DNA from 3 places in the Amycolatopsis sp. NPDC041971 genome. Region 2 is predicted to be linked to each of the others. Evidence: predicted binding sites of a transcription regulator. Region 2 holds the regulator's gene; each other region holds the start of a gene.

Region 1 (5,409 bases), on a different contig from region 2:
TCACGACCCGGCCCGAAAGCAGGGACGCCAGCGCGGTCGTCATCGTGATGCCGGCGCTCGGCCCGTCCTTGGGCACCGCGCCCGCGGGGACGTGCACGTGGATGCCGCGGTCCTTCAGGTCGCCGACCGGGAGTTCCAGTTCGGCGCCGTGCGAGCGCAGGTACGACAACGCGATCTGCACCGACTCCTTCATGACCTCGCCGAGCTGACCGGTCAGTTGCAGCCCGGTCGAGCCGGACTCCGGATCCGCCAGCGACGCCTCGATGTAGAGGACGTCACCGCCGGCGCCGGTCACGGCCAGCCCGGTCGCCACGCCGGGGGTCGACGTGCGCTGGGTCGACGCGGGCAGTGAGGACTCCGGCAGGTGCCGCGGGCGGCCGAGGTAGGTCTCGAGCCCGTCGGCGTCGATCGTCAGCGGCAACTCGACCTCGTCCAGCGCGACCTTGGTCGCCACCTTCCGCAGCACCTTCGCGATGGTCCGGTTCGCGTTGCGCACCCCGGCTTCCCGCGTGTACTCGGCGGCGATGCGGCTGAACGCGCCGTCGGTCAGCGTGACGTCGTCCTTGCCGAGCCCGGCGCGATCCAGCTCGCGGGGGAGCAGGTGGTCGCGGGCGATGGTGACCTTCTCGTCCTCGGTGTAGCCATCGAGCGAGACCAGCTCCATCCGGTCCAGCAGCGGGCCGGGGATGGTCTCGAGCGCGTTCGCCGTCGCGAGGAACACGACGTCGGACAGGTCCAGTTCGACCTCGAGGTAGTGGTCGCGGAACGTGTGGTTCTGCTCCGGGTCCAGCACCTCCAGCAGCGCGGCCGTCGGATCGCCGCGGTAGTCGGTGCCGACCTTGTCGATCTCGTCGAGCAGTACGACCGGGTTCATCGAACCGGCTTCCTTGATGGCGCGGACGATCCGGCCGGGCAGCGCGCCGACATAGGTGCGGCGGTGACCGCGGATCTCGGCCTCGTCGCGGATACCGCCGAGCGCCACGCGCACGAACTCGCGGCCCATCGCCTTCGCCACGGACTCGCCGAGCGACGTCTTGCCGACCCCGGGAGGACCGGCGAGCGCCAGCACGGCGCCGGCCCCTCGCCCACCACCACCACCCTCAACGGAGCTTCGCCCCGCCTCGGTCCCGCGTCGTCCGCCGACCGGGCCGCGCCCCGACTCCGCGCGACGCTTGCGCACGGCCAAGTACTCGATGATGCGTTCCTTCACATCGTCGAGACCGGCGTGATCGGCGTCGAGGATGTCCCGCGCGGCGGCGATGTCGTGGACGTCGGTGGTGCGCTCGTTCCACGGCAGTTCGAGGACGGTGTCCAGCCACGTGCGAATCCAGCCGCCCTCGGGGGACTGGTCGGAGGTCCGCTCCAATTTGTCCACTTCGGACAGTGCGGCCTTCTTGACCGCGTCCGGCAGCTCGGCGGCCTCGACGCGGGCGCGGTAGTCGTCGTCACCGGCCGTGCCGTCGAGTTCGCCCAGCTCCTTGCGGATCGCTTCGAGCTGGCGGCGCAGCAGGAATTCCTTCTGCTGCTTCTCCATGCCCTCCTGGACGTCCTTGCGGATGGTGTCGGTCACCTCGAGTTCGGCCAGCTGCTCGCGGCTCCATTCGAGCGCCTTTTCGAGCCGTGCCGAAACATCGAGCGCCGAGAGCAGTTCGAGCTTCTGCCCGGTTTTCAGGTACGACGAGTTGCCCGCGAGGTCGGCGAGCGCGGACGGATCCTCGACCTCCTGGACGGCGTCGATCATCTGCCAGCCGCCACGCTGCTGGAGGATCGCGAGGACGACGCTCTTGTAGTCGGACGCGAGCTTCGCGGAGTTGTCGTCCGTGGTCTCGGTGGCGACCTCGGCGTGCACCCAGCGGGCGGCGCCGGGACCGTCGGCGATGCGGCCGACGACGGCGCGGCGGGTGCCGCGCAGCAGCACCGCGGTCTTACCGCCGGGCACGCGCCCGATGCGCTCGACGGTCGCGATGGTGCCGAGTCCGGCGTACTCGCCGTGGACGCGGGGGACGATCAGCACCTCGGCCTTGGTGGCGGCGCTGGACCGGATCCCCGGGAAGGAAGTCTGGGCAGGCGTGTTGGCCTGGGCGGACTCCACCGCGGCCCGCGTCTCCGTGTCGGCGAGGTCGAGCGGGACGATCATGCCCGGCAGCACGACGTCGTCATCGAGCGGGAGAACGGGCAGGAGGCGGTTGTCGGTCATCTGTGCACTCCTCGGTTAGTTGAGTCTGCTTAGCTCAACTCTCCGATCGACCCGTTTGTTTCCTTTCCGCGTTCGCCGTCAGCGATCACCCACCCCTCCGACCTCTGCGCGGGAAAGCGTCGCGTTTAGCCCGCTAAAGGCGACGCGTCTGGGTCAGAGGTCGGATGTCAGGGGTGGGTGGCGACGCCGCACCAGGCGAACGGCCGGGCGCCTTTCTCGTCCCGCCGCAGCTCCCGCACCGGTCGCCAGTCGGGCAGGTGGACGATGCCGGGCTCCAGCAGCGACCAGTCCCCGAAGAGCGGCTCGATCTCTTCGCGGTCTCGCATCCACACCGGGTTGCTCGTCTTCCGGTACTGCTCGACCATCCAGTGGAGCCCGTCGGCGTCCTCGCCGGTCTGGCCGCCGAAGCTCATGTGCGACAGCCCCAGCCAGCTGCCCGGCGCCAGCGCGTTCCGGTAGGTCGCGACCAGCGCGGGCGGATCGTCGTGCGGCCCGGCGAAATGCAGCACGGCCATCATCATCAGGCACACCGGCTGGTCGAAGTCGATCAGCCGCAACGTTTCCGGATGCCGCAGAACGTCCTTCGGCCGCCGCATGTCCGCATGGACGATTCCGGCCCAGTCGGTCGCCTCGTGCCGTTCGAGGATCAGCTCCGCGTGCGCCACCGCGACAGGCTCGTAGTCGACGTACACGACCTTCGCCGTGTCACCCGACTCCAGTTCTTCCTGAAGGATCTCGTGCACGTTCCCGGCTGTCGGGACACCGGAACCCAGATCGATGAACTGCCGGATCCCCGCGTTCAGCGCGGCGCGCACGACACGGTTCATGAACTCGCGGTTGTGCCGCGCCCCCGGTTTGACCCACCGCCACTGCCGTTCCAGCGCGCGGGCGAACTCGCGATCGACCGCCCAGTTGTGGGTCCCGCCGAGAAACCAGTCGTAGATCCTCGCCGCGGACGGCTTTTCGGTGTCGACCCCGGTCGGCGCCACCGGGGCCGCGTCATCGTCCCTTGTCACAGAAACCCCCTAGATCCTCTGCGAAAGAGCCTATCGGGATCAGTAGACCGCCGGCCGCCGCTGCCAGTAGGTCCAGAGCGGCCGGTAGCCCTGCGCGTACCAGAACGGCGTCGAGCGCGGGTTCGCGAGAGCGTGGTGCAGCAGCACGGCTTCGGTGCCGCATTCGTCGAAGACCTGATGCGCGTGCGCGGCGAGCGCGGTCCCCACCCCGCTCGAACGCGCCGGTTCGGCCACCGCCAGTGACGACAGGTAGCCGACCCGGTCGGCCGCGACCCGGCCGCCGACCCACGCCGTCTCGCCGGGGAACTGCACCCGCACCATGCCCAGCGGACGTCCGTACAACTCGGCGATCCACAACGTCGGGTTCTCCCGGCCCAGGTGTTTCGACAGGTTCGCGGCGATCGCTTCCTCCGCGCCATCGCGCAAGGTGGCAGAACCGAACTGCGCGTCATAACGCTGCAATTCCAGCTCGAGTCCGACGGCGGTTTCGAGATCATCAGCTTCGGCGGGCCGGATGTGCACTCCGGGGGTGGCGGGCGGTCCCGTCACCGCGAGCCGGTCGGCCGGCCGGACCGCGATCACCAGCACCGGCGCGAAACCGCGGCGCAGCAATTCGGCCGAACCGGGGGAGTCCCGGCTGGGCCGCACCACGGTCGCCGCCGTCTCGACATCTCCTGGTGGGGCCACGGTCTTCAGATGTTCATCCCATCGGGTGAGTAATGCGTTAAGGGCCGCTTCCGGGCGAGGACCGGTAAGTCGCGCTTCGAGACGGTGTTCGACGAGGGCCCGCCACGGAGAGTCAGCGGAATCGGGACCCGCCTCAGTCCGTACCGACAAACCGGCGGCGGCTGAGTCGCCTTCTGTCGCGGAGAGTGACACGGCACCCTCGACAGGCTCCAGTGCAGGCATTTCGGGGAGCAGGGCGTCCACGGTGGCGAGCCGTTCGGCATGCCCGGCGGCGATGGCGTGGCTATTCATAGGGCTATTCAAGCCCCTGCCGGGGGATACCGACGGGTCCGCCGGGAACTTCACGAGATTGGCCGCGGTGTGGCTTCAGGTGACTTCCGGTAGTCGGAAGGAACGCGAATAACGCTCCCATTTCACCCCGTGGTCCACGCAGGTCAGCGCGACGCGCCCATTGTTAACCCTGGGGTGATCTCATACTGTCTCGAATGGGACTTGGGTGCACCCTCCGGGGTACTGTATTGCCCTCGTCCGCGAGGTCGCGGTGGGACAGGACCGGTTGGGCAGCCGGGAAGGAAGGTCGGATGCCGGACACGAACGGCAGGCCCGGGAGCGCCGCACAGGCGACAGCGGGCAAGGGAGGCGCCGTTACGGAGGCTCGTACCGACGAGCGACGGTTCCGCGTCTACACCTTCGCGGTACTCACCATGGGCATCGCCGCCGCGGCCGCGGTCAGCCTCTGGCTGGATTTCGAGGCTTCGGACGATCTGTTGTGGATCGGGCCGATCCTCGCGCTCGCGTTCCTGCTCGCCGAACAGCTCGGCATCAACGTCGACGTCCGCAGCGGCATCTCGTGGACGATCTCGTTCACCGAGATCCCGCTGGTCATCGGATTCTTCGTCGCTCCCTTCGAAGTCGTGCTCGCCGCACATCTCGCGGCGGGCATCGGAACACTGCTGGCCCGCAAGGTCGCGGGCCGCGTCCTCTACAACGCCGGCGCCTTCCTGCTGGAGATCACCGGCGCGTTCGCCGTGGCGGGACTGGTGAAACAGGCCTCCGGCGCTCACGACATGACCTGGATCGCCGCGCTGGCAGGCACTTTGACCGCGCCGTTGGTCAGCACGCTGCTCGCGCTCGCCGCCGTCCGCGTGCTGCGCCGCCGCATGCGGGTCAGCACCGCGATCCGGCTGACCGGCCGCATCCTGGTCGTCGGCTTCGTCAACGCTTCGGTCGGTCTTTCCGGTTATTTGGTCATTTCCGGTACGCCGAAGGCCTGGCCGCTCGTGCTGGCCGTCTTCCTCGGGCTCACCGCGTTGTACTGGGCGTACTCGGATCTGCTGCGCGAACAGCGCGACATGGAAGCGTTGTCCGACGTCAGCCTGATGGTCGCCCGATCCGGTCAACAGGCCGCCGCGCGGCCCGCCGGACGAGCCGACGAACTCGTCGGCGGCGTCGACGTCCGCGAGTGGGCGACCATCGCCGAACGCATCAAGGACCAGCTGGCCGCCGGTC
Region 2 (5,409 bases):
CACCGGTGGCTCCGCGCTGCCGAAGGACGACATCGAGCGCATGGTCAAGGACGCCGAGGCGCACGCCGAAGAGGACAAGCAGCGCCGCGAGGAGGCGGAGACCCGCAACCAGGCGGAGACGCTGGTCTACCAGACCGAGAAGTTCGTCAAGGACAACGAGGACAAGCTGCCCGACGAGCTCAAGGGCAAGGTGAAGTCCGCGATCGACGAGGCCAACGAGGCGCTCAAGGGCACCGACTCGGCGAAGATCCGCGAGTCCATCGAGAAGCTGAACACCGCTTCGCAGGAGCTGGGCACCGCGCTCTACGCCAACGCGGCGGGTAACGCCGCCGATGACGCCGCCGCCGGTGAAGGCGCGACCGGGACCGCGGGCGCGGGCACCGGTTCGCAGGCCAAGGCCGACGACGTCGTCGACGCCGAGATCGTCGAAGAGGACGAGAAGGACAAGAAGGACAAGAAGTGACGGAACGCTACGACGAAACCGAGGGCCGGGGCCCGGACGAACCGGTGGTCGTGCGGGACCGTAGGCGCGGCGATCCGCTGACCGGTGAAGTCCGCTCGCCCGCCCCGGAGGTCGAATTGCAGGACGGTCCGAAGCACGCCGCTCCCTCTGTGGACCCTGTAGACCCTGTGGAGCCGACCGAGTCGTCCCTTCCGCCGGAGCCCGCGGCCCACGCGGGCCCCGGCCTCGGGGACTCCATTGTGGACGACTCGGTGGCGGTGGCCACCGGACTGGAGAAGGAGCTGGCGGAACGCACCACCGACCTCCAGCGTCTCCAGGCGGAGTACGCCAACTACCGCAAGCGGGTCGACCGTGACCGCGAGCAGGTCGTCGCCGGCGCGAAGGCGTCGGTCGTCAGTGACCTGCTCCCGCTGCTCGACGACCTCGAGCGCGCGGAGCAGCACGGCGATCTGACGGGTGCCTTCAAGGCGGTCGGCGAGAAGCTGGTCGCGAGCTTGCAGCGGTCGGGGCTCGAGCCCTTCGGCACGGAGGGCGAGCCCTTCGATCCGAGCGTGCACGAGGCCGTCCAGCACAGCACGTCGCCGGACGTCACCGGGCCGACGGTCACCACGGTCATGCGCCGCGGTTACCGCTTCGGCGAACGCGTGCTGCGCGCGGCGCTGGTCGGGGTCACCGACCACGAGCCGGGTGCCGCTCCGGCACCCGCGGCGGCGGCGCAGGACGCGCCGGTGGACCCGCCCGTGGGCGGCGAGCTGCCGCTCGAGGGCGAACTTTTCGATGAGAACAACCGCTGATCGGCGATACGGCGTGAAAGGAGGAGACGTTCGGTGAGTGCACGGGAATGGATCGGTAAGGACTTCTACCGTGAGCTGGGCGTCTCCTCCGACGCGACCGCGGACGAGATCAAGAAGGCCTATCGCAAGCTGGCCAAGGAGAACCACCCCGACGCCAACGCGGGCAACGCGGAGGCCGAGAAGAAGTTCAAGGCGGTCTCCGAGGCGTACGGCGTGCTGTCCGACACGGCCAAGCGCAAGGAGTACGACGAGGCTCGCCGTCTCTTCGGCTCCGGTGGTCCTGGCGGCTTCGGCTTCCCGGGCGGGGGTAGTGGCGGCGGCGGTTTCGACGTCGGCGACATCTTCGGCCAGGCGGGCCAGCAGCAGGGCGGTTTCGGCGGTCTCGGTGACATCCTCGGCGGTCTTTTCGGCCGCCGCGGTGGCGCGGCCGGTGCCACGGCGAACCGGCCGCAGCGCGGCTCGGACGTGGAGACCGACGTCCGGATCGACTTCACCGAGGCGGTCAAGGGCGCGACCCTGCCGCTGCGGTTGTCGAGCCCGGCGACCTGTTCCACCTGTGGTGGGAACGGCGCGAAGCCGGGAACCTCCCCGAGGACGTGTTCGACCTGTCAGGGCAGCGGGCTGGTCAGCCGGAGCCAGGGCGCGTTCGCGTTCTCGGAGCCGTGCCGCGACTGCCGCGGCCGCGGCACGATCATCGACGACCCCTGCCCGGAATGCGCGGGCGAGGGCATCAGCACCCGCACCCGCACGCTGACCGTGCGGATCCCGCCGGGCGTCGCCGACGACCAGCGGATCCGCCTGGCGGGCCAGGGCGAGCCGGGCCGAGGCGGCGCGCAGCCGGGCGATCTGTACGTCCGAGTGCACGTCGCCCCGCACGCGTTGTTCGGGCGCCAGGCTCTCGACCTGACGATCACCGTGCCGGTGTCCTTCGCGGAACTGGCCCTCGGCGGCACGATCACCGTGCCGACGCTCGAGGGCAAGGTCTCGCTGAAGGTGCCGCAAGGTACGGCGAGCGGCCGGGTACTTCGCGTGCGCGGCAAGGGAATCGCGAAGCGTGACGGCTCGCAGGGCGATCTGCTGGTCACCCTGCAGGCGGCCATTCCGTCCAAATTGGACGACAAGGCCCGTGAAGCGTTGGAGACCTACGCCGAGGCCATGGCCGACCACGATCCACGACCGGAGATCACCGAACTTCTCGAAGGCAGGTGAGCGCGATGTTCGGCGGGTTGCCGCACGGTGCGGACGAGGACACGCCGGTGTTCGTCATTTCGGTGGCGGCGCAGCTCTCCGGGCTGCACGCGCAGACCCTGCGGTCCTACGATCGCCAGGGTCTCGTGTCGCCGGGCCGGACCTCCGGTGGCGGACGGCGTTACTCGATGCGGGACATCGCGTTGCTGCGTGAAGTGCAGCGACTGTCCCAAGAGGACGGTGTCAACCTCGCGGGCATCAAGCGGATCATCGAGCTGGAAAACCAGGTCGACGCGCTTCGCGCGCGCATCGCCGAACTGACCGAAGAACTCACGGCGGCATACCTCTCCGCCGAACAGAGGGCCGCGGCCGTGCACGCCTCGTACCGCAAGGACCTCGTCCCGCTGCGGCAGCAGACGGCGCTGGTCGTCTGGAAGCCCAAGAAACGTATGTCGTGAGTGTTCGGGTCGTTCTGGCGAGCCCTCTCTGAAGTACCTGAAGGCCCTCACGGCCACCCCAAGCAGGCAGTTCCACGTGTCTGGATGGACGACACGCGTGCCGTCCGTCCAGACACGCGAAATCGCCGGCAAGTACATACCTGAGACGCGATCGGCTCTAACGACCCCGAACACTCACGACAGGTGTCACTGACCGGGGATCAGAGTCCGGATCTGCTGGACCTCACCGGTGCGCGAGTCCATGACCCGCTGGGCCAGCGCCTTCGCCTCCGGGTTCTTGCCGTCCTTCAGTTCGGTCCTCGCCAGCGCGACCCCGTTGTGCTGGTGCGCGACGAAGATGTCGGCGAAGTCGAGGGTGAACTCCGACCCGTCCTTTTTGGACAGTGCTTCGAGCAGTCCCTTGTCCGTGAGCCCGTCGCCACCGTGATGGTGGTGCGCGTGCGGATCCGCCGAACCCGTCTCGGGTTTGCCCCAGCCCTTCAGCCAGTTCCGCATTTCGGTGCTTTCGGTCTGCTGCGTCGCCTCGATGGCGGCCGCGAGATCCTTGAGCTCCTGCTTCTGCGCCTGCTTGGCCTTCACCAGCTTGACGATCTCCACGCCCTGGTTGTTGTGGGCGATCATCATCTGCAGGAACATCACGTCGGCGTCGTTGTACTCGGCGGACGCCGCGGCGGCCGACTGGGGGACCGGGGAGATCGGGCCGCCGGCGGTGGTCGGTGATCCGTCACCGGTCCCGCAGCCCGCGAGGGCCACGAGACCGGCGACGAGAACGAGGGCCAGTTTCACTGGCGCGTCCAGAGTGCGGGGGTGTTCGGCGGTTCCCAGCCCTGGAGCGCCGTATGCGCCAGCTGGCAGCGATAGGTCGCGCCGCCGTAGGTCACCGTGCTTCCGGCCGCGTAGGCCGTCCCGGCCGCCCAGGTGCCGCCGGCGGGCGGGTTGCTGGTGCTGGTCGGCGGTTTCGACGTCGTCGGCGGGTTGCTGGTGCTCGGCGGGTTGCTCGTGGTGGGCGGGTTGCCGCCGCCGATCTGCAGGTCGATGCAGCTGTAGAAGGCCATCGGTGTGTCCGCGATGTTCCAGATGGCGAGCACCTTCTGGCGGCCGCTGAAGCCGTTCAGGCTCACCGTGTGCGACGTCGGGTCCTTCGGCGCGGAGTTGTTCCCGCTGATGTCGGCGATCTTGGTGCCACCGATGTAGTACTCGTAGTTCGAGGTCCGGTGGTAGGCGGTGAACTTCCAGTTGAAGGTCACGCTGTTGCCGACCGAGGCGGCGGGCCACGACTTCGACTCGTTGTTGAGCTCGGCGAATCCGGGAAGGCCGCCGTTGCAGCTACGGAGCCCCTTGGGGCCTTCGACGCTCTGCGGTTCGTAGGCGATGGCACCGCAGCCGGAAACCTTGCCTTGGGCGCAGTTCGCCTGGCGGCTGGGCGGGGACAGCACGTAGCCGTGGGCGCTGGCCACCTGGGGGATGGCGACGATGGCGATCGGGGCGAGGATCGCACCGGCGGCGGCTGCCACGAGCTTGCGTTTGACGGTCATGCCGGCTCCTGGGGATGAAACGACGGTGTTCCCGCGAGGGGGAGCAATGTGGTCTAGACCATAAATCCGCCGGTGACCGGGGTCAATGATTCACTGCCCTGCTACTGCGTAAAGCCCAATTGGAACGGCCGATCGGCCTAATACGATCGGAGCGTGGGCTCAATCCAGGGTGAAGGGGTCGTACTTGATCCGCGCCGGATCCGTGCCCGCGGCGAGCAGTTTCGCGATCGTCGCTCGGATCATCGGCGGCGACCCGGCGACGTACACGTCGCGGTCCTTCCAGCCGCCGCGCTGCGTGACCGCCATGGCCAGCGTGCCGCGGTCGCCGCCGATGACGGTGCCTTCCTCGGTCACCGGGGTCACCGTCAGCCAAGGGCAGGTGACGGTCAGTCCGTGGAGCTCGTCGAGGGCGTAGAGGTCTTCCGGCCGCCGGCCGCCGAAGAACAGCTGTACCGGCGGATTGTTCTTCCAGCGCGACATGTCGTCGAGCAGGGCGAGCAACGGTGCGACACCGGTGCCGCCGCCGATCATCAGCAGTGAGCGGCTTTCCGTGTGGTGCACCGAAAGCGCGCCGAGCGACGGGCCGAGACGCCAGACGTCGCCGGGCCGGGTGTGGTGGACGATCGCGCGCGAGACCCAGCCGCCGCGCACGGCGCGCACGTGGAACTCCATCGTCCCGTCGTCGTGCGGCGCGGTGGCGGGCGAGAAATAGCGCCACATCCGCGGGCGCTGCGGGACTTCGACGCTGACATAGCCGCCGGCCCGGTACGGGAGCGGCTGCCCGGTGCGCACCTTGATGACGGCGACGTCGTGGGAGGCGAGCCGGTGCTCGACGACGGTCGCCTTCCACCACGCGGGCCCGATCTCCTTGCCGGCGGCCTCGCACATGTACTTCGAAATGACGCCGTACGCGGTGACCCAGGCGTCTTCCACCTCGGGTGTCCAGTCGTCCTTCAAGAATCTTTTCAGCG
Region 3 (5,409 bases), on a different contig from region 2:
ACACCGTGCGGTGGCGTGGCGAGCGGGGCGTAGAACCGCGCGAGCGCGTCCAGTTTGCGCCGCAACACCGACGGGGTGGCGCAGTCGGCGACCGTGGGCGCTTCCCCCGGCGTCCCGATCACCTCCTGACTTTCCACCACCTCGCCCGGCGCGGCGCCGGGGAGCAGCGAGTACCAGACGGTCTCGCCGACGCCCTTTCCGCACGAGCCGTGCCGGTTCGCGCCCCGGGCCTCCTCCCTGGCCCGGTTGGCGTGGATGTGGAACGGGGTCGTGAGCAATGCGCCCCCATCCACGCTCAGCAGCGAGAGCGGATTCCGGACGCCTGCCGCTTCGAGCTGCCGTGCTTCGGCGGCCAGCGCGAACGGCTCGACCAACACGAACCGCGACAGATGAGTGGGCACGCCGGCGAACGTGCCCGCCCCGAACTGGCTGAAGGTGTGGTGCCGCCCGTCCACGACGACGTTGTGCGCGGCCTGCGCGCCCCCGTTGAAGCGGACGACGGCGGTGGTGGGCCGCGCGGCGCACAGGGTGTCGACCACGGCGCCCTTGCCTTCGTCGCCGAAGCCGAGTCCGACCACCACCACGTGTCCGTCCAGGAGACTCACCGCAGCACCACGTCGCTCGGGCCGCCGGCTTCGGGCACCGCCGAGGTGACGACCGACCTGGTGCCCAGTTTCGCCAGTGCCTTGCCCACGGCCGCGCTCTCGGCGGCCGAGCCGACGTCCGCGAGGTCGGCGAGCGCCCGGTCGACGTCGACGACCCGTTCCTCCAGCCCGATGGTGGCCGCGATCAGTTCGCACACCGCGCCGGGATCGTCGAGTTTGAGGAAGCTCTGGCCGAGCAGACCGCTCCAGTGCTCGCCGATCTCCGGGTCGTTGTAGTACGACGACTGGTTCGGCAGCACGAAGTAGACGTGCCACTTGCGGGCCAGCTCCCGGTACACCGAGGCCGGGTCGATGTCCTCCCGCACGTCGTCGCCGAGCACGTGGCGGATGTGGCGGGCCTCCAGCGCGGGCTTGTTGAGCTCGTCGCCGATGATGAACAGATAGCCCTTGCGGCCGCGGTTCTGCCAAGCGTCGGTGATGACGTGCCTCGCCATGAAGTAGGCGGCCAGCTCGTAGGATTCGCTCTTCTGCCCGCCGCCGCCGCCTTCGAGGAAGATCGTGCGCAGCTGCTCGTCCATCCGGTTGTCCGATTCGAACTGCCCGATCTGCAACGGGACCCGGTCGCTGTCGGCGTCGCCGATCGCCCCGAACAGGACCTGCGGGTCGGCCAGGTAACCCCGTCGCTTGAGCAGGCCGTGCAGTTTGCCGAGCTTGCCCTGCATGATCCGCGGCACCCGGCGCATCGAGCCGGTGACGTCGAACAGCACCGCGATCGGCGTCGAATCGGTGTGGTCGGCCGAATCCCGGCATTCCCGGACGGCGTTCAGCGGATCGAGCGCGGATGCGACCTTCCACTCTTTCGCGGGTTTGGAGCGGAGATCGGCCGTGTAGCCGAAATCGTCCTCGCCCTTGGCCGCGCGGAAGGTCCTCGCCGCGGCGTAGGCGTTGTCGTCCCAGTGTCCGTGTCCCATGGTCAGGCTCCTGTCTCGGGGATGGTGAAGGGTCGGAAGGTGCGAGGGCCGTAGAGGTCGTCGAGCAGTTCGTCGTACTCGTCGAGCAGATCGGCGGCGTCGGGCCGTTGTGCCGGGATGTCCTGGGTGCACCACGTCGCGAACTCGCGTTGGCGGGTTTCCGCCGGTGCCAGCAGGTCCAGCATCATGCGGTGGAGCAGGTGGACGTCGGTCGCCGCGGTCATCGGGAGTCCCTTGTGGACTTCCGGTGGGTATTCGACGGAGTTGTCCGCCGCCAGTGGGAGCACACCGTCTTCGACGGCGAAGGACCAGCCGACGAGGACGATGCCGTGCTGTCCTGGATGGACGAGTACGTTGTCCGCGGTGAGGTGGCCGTGGACGACACCCGCGCGATGCGCGCCCGCCACGGCGCGCAGCAGGCGCCGGTGCATCCAGGCGTAGTCACGGCCGTCGAGCCCGCCGGGGAACGCTCTCCCGATGTCCGCGAGCGTGACGAACCCGTCGACGAGCGGATCGAGGACGCTGAACGCGCGGTCGCCCCGCGCCACCGGACCCGACGTGTCGAGCAACCGCGGGTAGTAGGGGCGCAGCCACCGGTGCCGTTCGGTGAAGCCGTCGAGCGTGCGCAACGCCGTCCACTCTGCGTGGATCAACGGGTTGAGCGCCGGGTCGCGGACGAGCTTGACCAGGTGCGGCCCGGTGGTCCGGTAGGTCGTCGCGACACTGCCCACCGCGTGCGGCTCGGTGAGGGTGTACGCCGAGGTCGCCGTGGTGACCGTCTGGCGCCGCGCGCGTTTCCAGTCGTCGTGCAGGCGGTTGAGGGTGGCGGCGGCCCGGTGGGCGCGCTCGTCGCCGGGGTTGCGGTCGGGGTGGAGCACGGCCGCCAATTCGCGGTAGCGATGGCGGGCGAACAGAGTGGCCGCGTCGACCGCGTTCTCGATCGTCGCCACGGCGTCTTCCCTGGTGAGCATAGTTTGAGTCTAGGCGACTCTTACTTCGGTTCGCAAGTGGGTGGGTACAAATCCCGTGCTGTTCGGCGTGCCTCGGGCAATAGACTGAACGAGCTGAACAGGGGGTGTTGGTGGTCTTCCGCGAACCACATCGGAAAGACGAGTGGCGCAGGGACGCGATGATCGTCGCGTTCGTGATCGGGATCGTCTGGGGAACCGTCGCGGCCTTCGCCGGGCGGTGGACCGTCGAAGGGCTGGCCGGCACGTACGACGTGCGCGCGGTGATCTCGGAGTGGAACTCCACGACCAGCGAAGGACAGCACGGCCCGCGTACCAGCTATGAGGTCCTGGCGATCGCCGAAGACGGCCGCGCGATCGAATTGCCGACGCGGGATGCGTTCGGCCTCGCGGATCCGGTGGTCGCCCGGCTTTCGTCGGTGACGGACCGGGTGTTGTCCGTGCGTGGGGCCGATCGCGTCCTGGAAGCCCACCATCCGTGGGAAAAGATCACGGCGATGTCCCTCGGCTTGGCACTCCTGGTGCTCGCGGCCATCGTGCTGGTCAAAGTGGCGAGACCGGGGGGCGCGCGGAAGGCGCCGCCGTTCCTCGCCGGGCTGGCCTTCGCCGCGTTCGTCGTGCTGACGCCGGTCGGATTCGGCGGGACGCCCTATGGCGAGGCGGCCGACCCCGTCCCGAATTTCTGGGAACTCCGTCGCGACCTATGGGGACCGCCGCCGGTGTTCGCCCGTGGACAGACCGCCGTATCCGGGGAGGCGGCCGTGCGTGTGCTCGACAGCGGGCCCGGACCGCCCGAGGGAGCCGAGGCGTGGTTGAGCGGATTCCACGTACTCACCTTGCGGATCGAGGCTGCTCGCTTCGGCGACACGGCACTGGAGCTGTCTGCCGACGAACACGGTGAGCCGGAACGGGTCAAGGACTGCGCGGGCGCTCCCGGCGCTTTCGACGGCACCACGGGTCTCGTCTGTTTCGTGGTCCCGCCCGGATATCGGCCCCAGTACCTCCTCGTCGGCAAACTCGAGCGGGAAGTCCTGCTGAAGCTCCAGTGATCGACGAAAGGACAACAGTGCCGGAAAATGCGCGGAAACCCGGGGTTCTTACTTCGGTGCTTTCGGCCGTTCTCCCTTTTCTGCTGATCTTCGGTCTCGTCTGGGGCTCCCTCGGTTCCGACATCGGTGAATTGAGCACCGGCGAGGACGTCACGGTCACCGAGATCTCGGGGTGCACCTCGGAGGGATCCGCGGTGAACGGCCAGACCCCCTACTGCTCCGGGAAATGGCGCTTCGCCGACGGTCGTACCGGAGGCGGCCGGATTCTGGGGGAGAAGATCTCGCGGGGTGACACGGTCTTCGCCGGTGACGGATTCGCCTACCGGACGAGATCGCCGTTGATCTGGAAGGTCTCGGCAGGCGGCGCGCTGGGTCTCTTTCTCGTCGGCATAGTGATAGTGGGTGTCGTCCTGTACCGGTTGGACGTCGGCAAGCGACGTCGCGAGGACAGACGCGGAGTATAGAGGTAAGGCAACTGCGACAGGGGTCGGCTGCTGGAATTCCGCGAAGGCGGCGACCTGGCCGCCACATTTGCCCTACCCCTCTATAGAACCCCTCATTGTCACTCGCGACCCCGGTTCACGACCGTGCGCATAGGCGTCAATCGGACATCCGGCCGTCGATGAGTGTCCCTTATGGACAGTCGAGGTCTCGCCGGCGGGCCCACTGCGGCAAGTTCGAGGCCTGCACGATGTACGGCGCCAAGGGCGGCGAAAAGGTCTCGTTCGCCGCCTTCAATACCGGAGACGCCTACCGCGAGACCCCGATGGTCCGGGGCGACTGAGGCGTCAGAAACGGGTCGCTTCGATCTGGCGCTCGTCCTCGGTCGAGCAGCTCGTCACCGGATCGTTCGGCCCGCTCCCGCACGTCCAGGCGCCGATCACCACCGGGCCGGGACCCTGCGGCGAAGCGGCTTCGGCGGGCGTCAGCTTGGTGAAGTAGTCCGTAAGCACCTGGGTCGCTTCGGCGCAGTCGGTCTTCCCGTGCGCGACGACCTTGTTCTTCGTGCCTTGGAGTCCGGTGACTTCGCCGCAGGGCGTCCCGGCGGGCGCCGAGGTGACGGCGGAGGATGACGGCGCCGGCGCGGCGGCGGGAGCCGGATCGGCTCCGCAACCGCTCAGCAGGACGACGGCGAACGCGGCGGGAAGTACGGTGAGGCTCTTCATGGGCCCTTCTTCTCGGGGATGGTTCATTCGATGGGGACGACGGCGGCGAATACGTTCTGTTCGCCTTTGCCGCAACTGGTGCCGCCTTGCGCGGCGGGAGCGCCGGAGACGCACAGCCAGCCGTCCACGGTCTCGCTGACGGGTTCGTCCGAGGCCGCGGACTGCCGTCCGGCGATCCTCTTGTGGAACGAGCCGACGATCCCGGTCGCGTCCGCGCAGGAGACCCCGGGCCCGTGCAGCACCTGCAAGGTCAGCCCGCTGGCCGCGGTGACCGTGCCGCACGAACCCTGTACCGGTTCAGCGGGTTTCGGTTGGGGGGCGGGATTCGGGGCGGTGGACGGACTCGGCGCGGTTTGCGACGGGATCGGAGGCACCGAGACGCTGGACACGGCCGTGGGGAGCGAGGGCGGCGAGGCCGACATCGAGGTGACAGGCGGTGGCCGATCTTCGCCCGAACAGGCGGCGAGCGTTCCGGTGACGGCGCAGGCCGCGAACAGGCGCCGCCACGTTCCCGTGGTCGTCGAGACGGGCAAGGCGATCCTTTCGTCGACCGGTCGTGGCCGGCCCATTCTGACCCGGCCGGGCCCGATGTCGTGGCATTGAGCCACATTCGATTCGCGGGAGGCTATCGCGCCCGCGGCGCCGGGGTA

The links. Region 2 encodes HspR, which represses chaperone genes until heat shock. Its sites were predicted from a motif close to ANNTTGAGTNNNNNNNACTCAANNT; they were not measured.
Region 1: a site for HspR is predicted at 2,214-2,238, ahead of lon (endopeptidase La). Genes of this name have one in related genera too.
Region 3: a site for HspR is predicted at 2,548-2,572, ahead of ACZ6DT_RS39805 (adenylate cyclase). Genes of this name have one in related genera too.

Annotation. Positions count from the first base shown of each region.
Region 1 is NZ_JBVJCE010000033.1:25,140-30,548, reverse strand. Features, by position in the region: gene lon (endopeptidase La) at 1-2,197, opposite strand, end outside; gene ACZ6DT_RS39445 (SAM-dependent methyltransferase) at 2,365-3,213, opposite strand; gene ACZ6DT_RS39440 (GNAT family N-acetyltransferase) at 3,253-4,191, opposite strand; gene ACZ6DT_RS39435 (putative bifunctional diguanylate cyclase/phosphodiesterase) at 4,482-5,409, shown strand, end outside.
Region 2 is NZ_JBVJCE010000001.1:386,412-391,820, reverse strand. Features, by position in the region: gene dnaK (molecular chaperone DnaK) at 1-463, shown strand, start outside; gene grpE (nucleotide exchange factor GrpE) at 460-1,257, shown strand; gene dnaJ (molecular chaperone DnaJ) at 1,291-2,466, shown strand; gene ACZ6DT_RS01940 (heat shock protein transcriptional repressor HspR) at 2,472-2,903, shown strand; gene ACZ6DT_RS01935 (DUF305 domain-containing protein) at 3,090-3,689, opposite strand; gene ACZ6DT_RS01930 (lytic polysaccharide monooxygenase) at 3,686-4,438, opposite strand; gene ACZ6DT_RS01925 (globin domain-containing protein) at 4,598-5,409, opposite strand, start outside.
Region 3 is NZ_JBVJCE010000036.1:10,664-16,072, reverse strand. Features, by position in the region: gene ACZ6DT_RS39815 (adenylosuccinate synthetase) at 1-605, opposite strand, end outside; gene ACZ6DT_RS39810 (hypothetical protein) at 602-1,576, opposite strand; gene ACZ6DT_RS39805 (adenylate cyclase) at 1,579-2,547, opposite strand; gene ACZ6DT_RS39800 (hypothetical protein) at 2,706-3,593, shown strand; gene ACZ6DT_RS39795 (hypothetical protein) at 3,611-4,057, shown strand; gene ACZ6DT_RS39790 (hypothetical protein) at 4,216-4,377, shown strand; gene ACZ6DT_RS39785 (hypothetical protein) at 4,382-4,759, opposite strand; gene ACZ6DT_RS39780 (hypothetical protein) at 4,790-5,362, shown strand.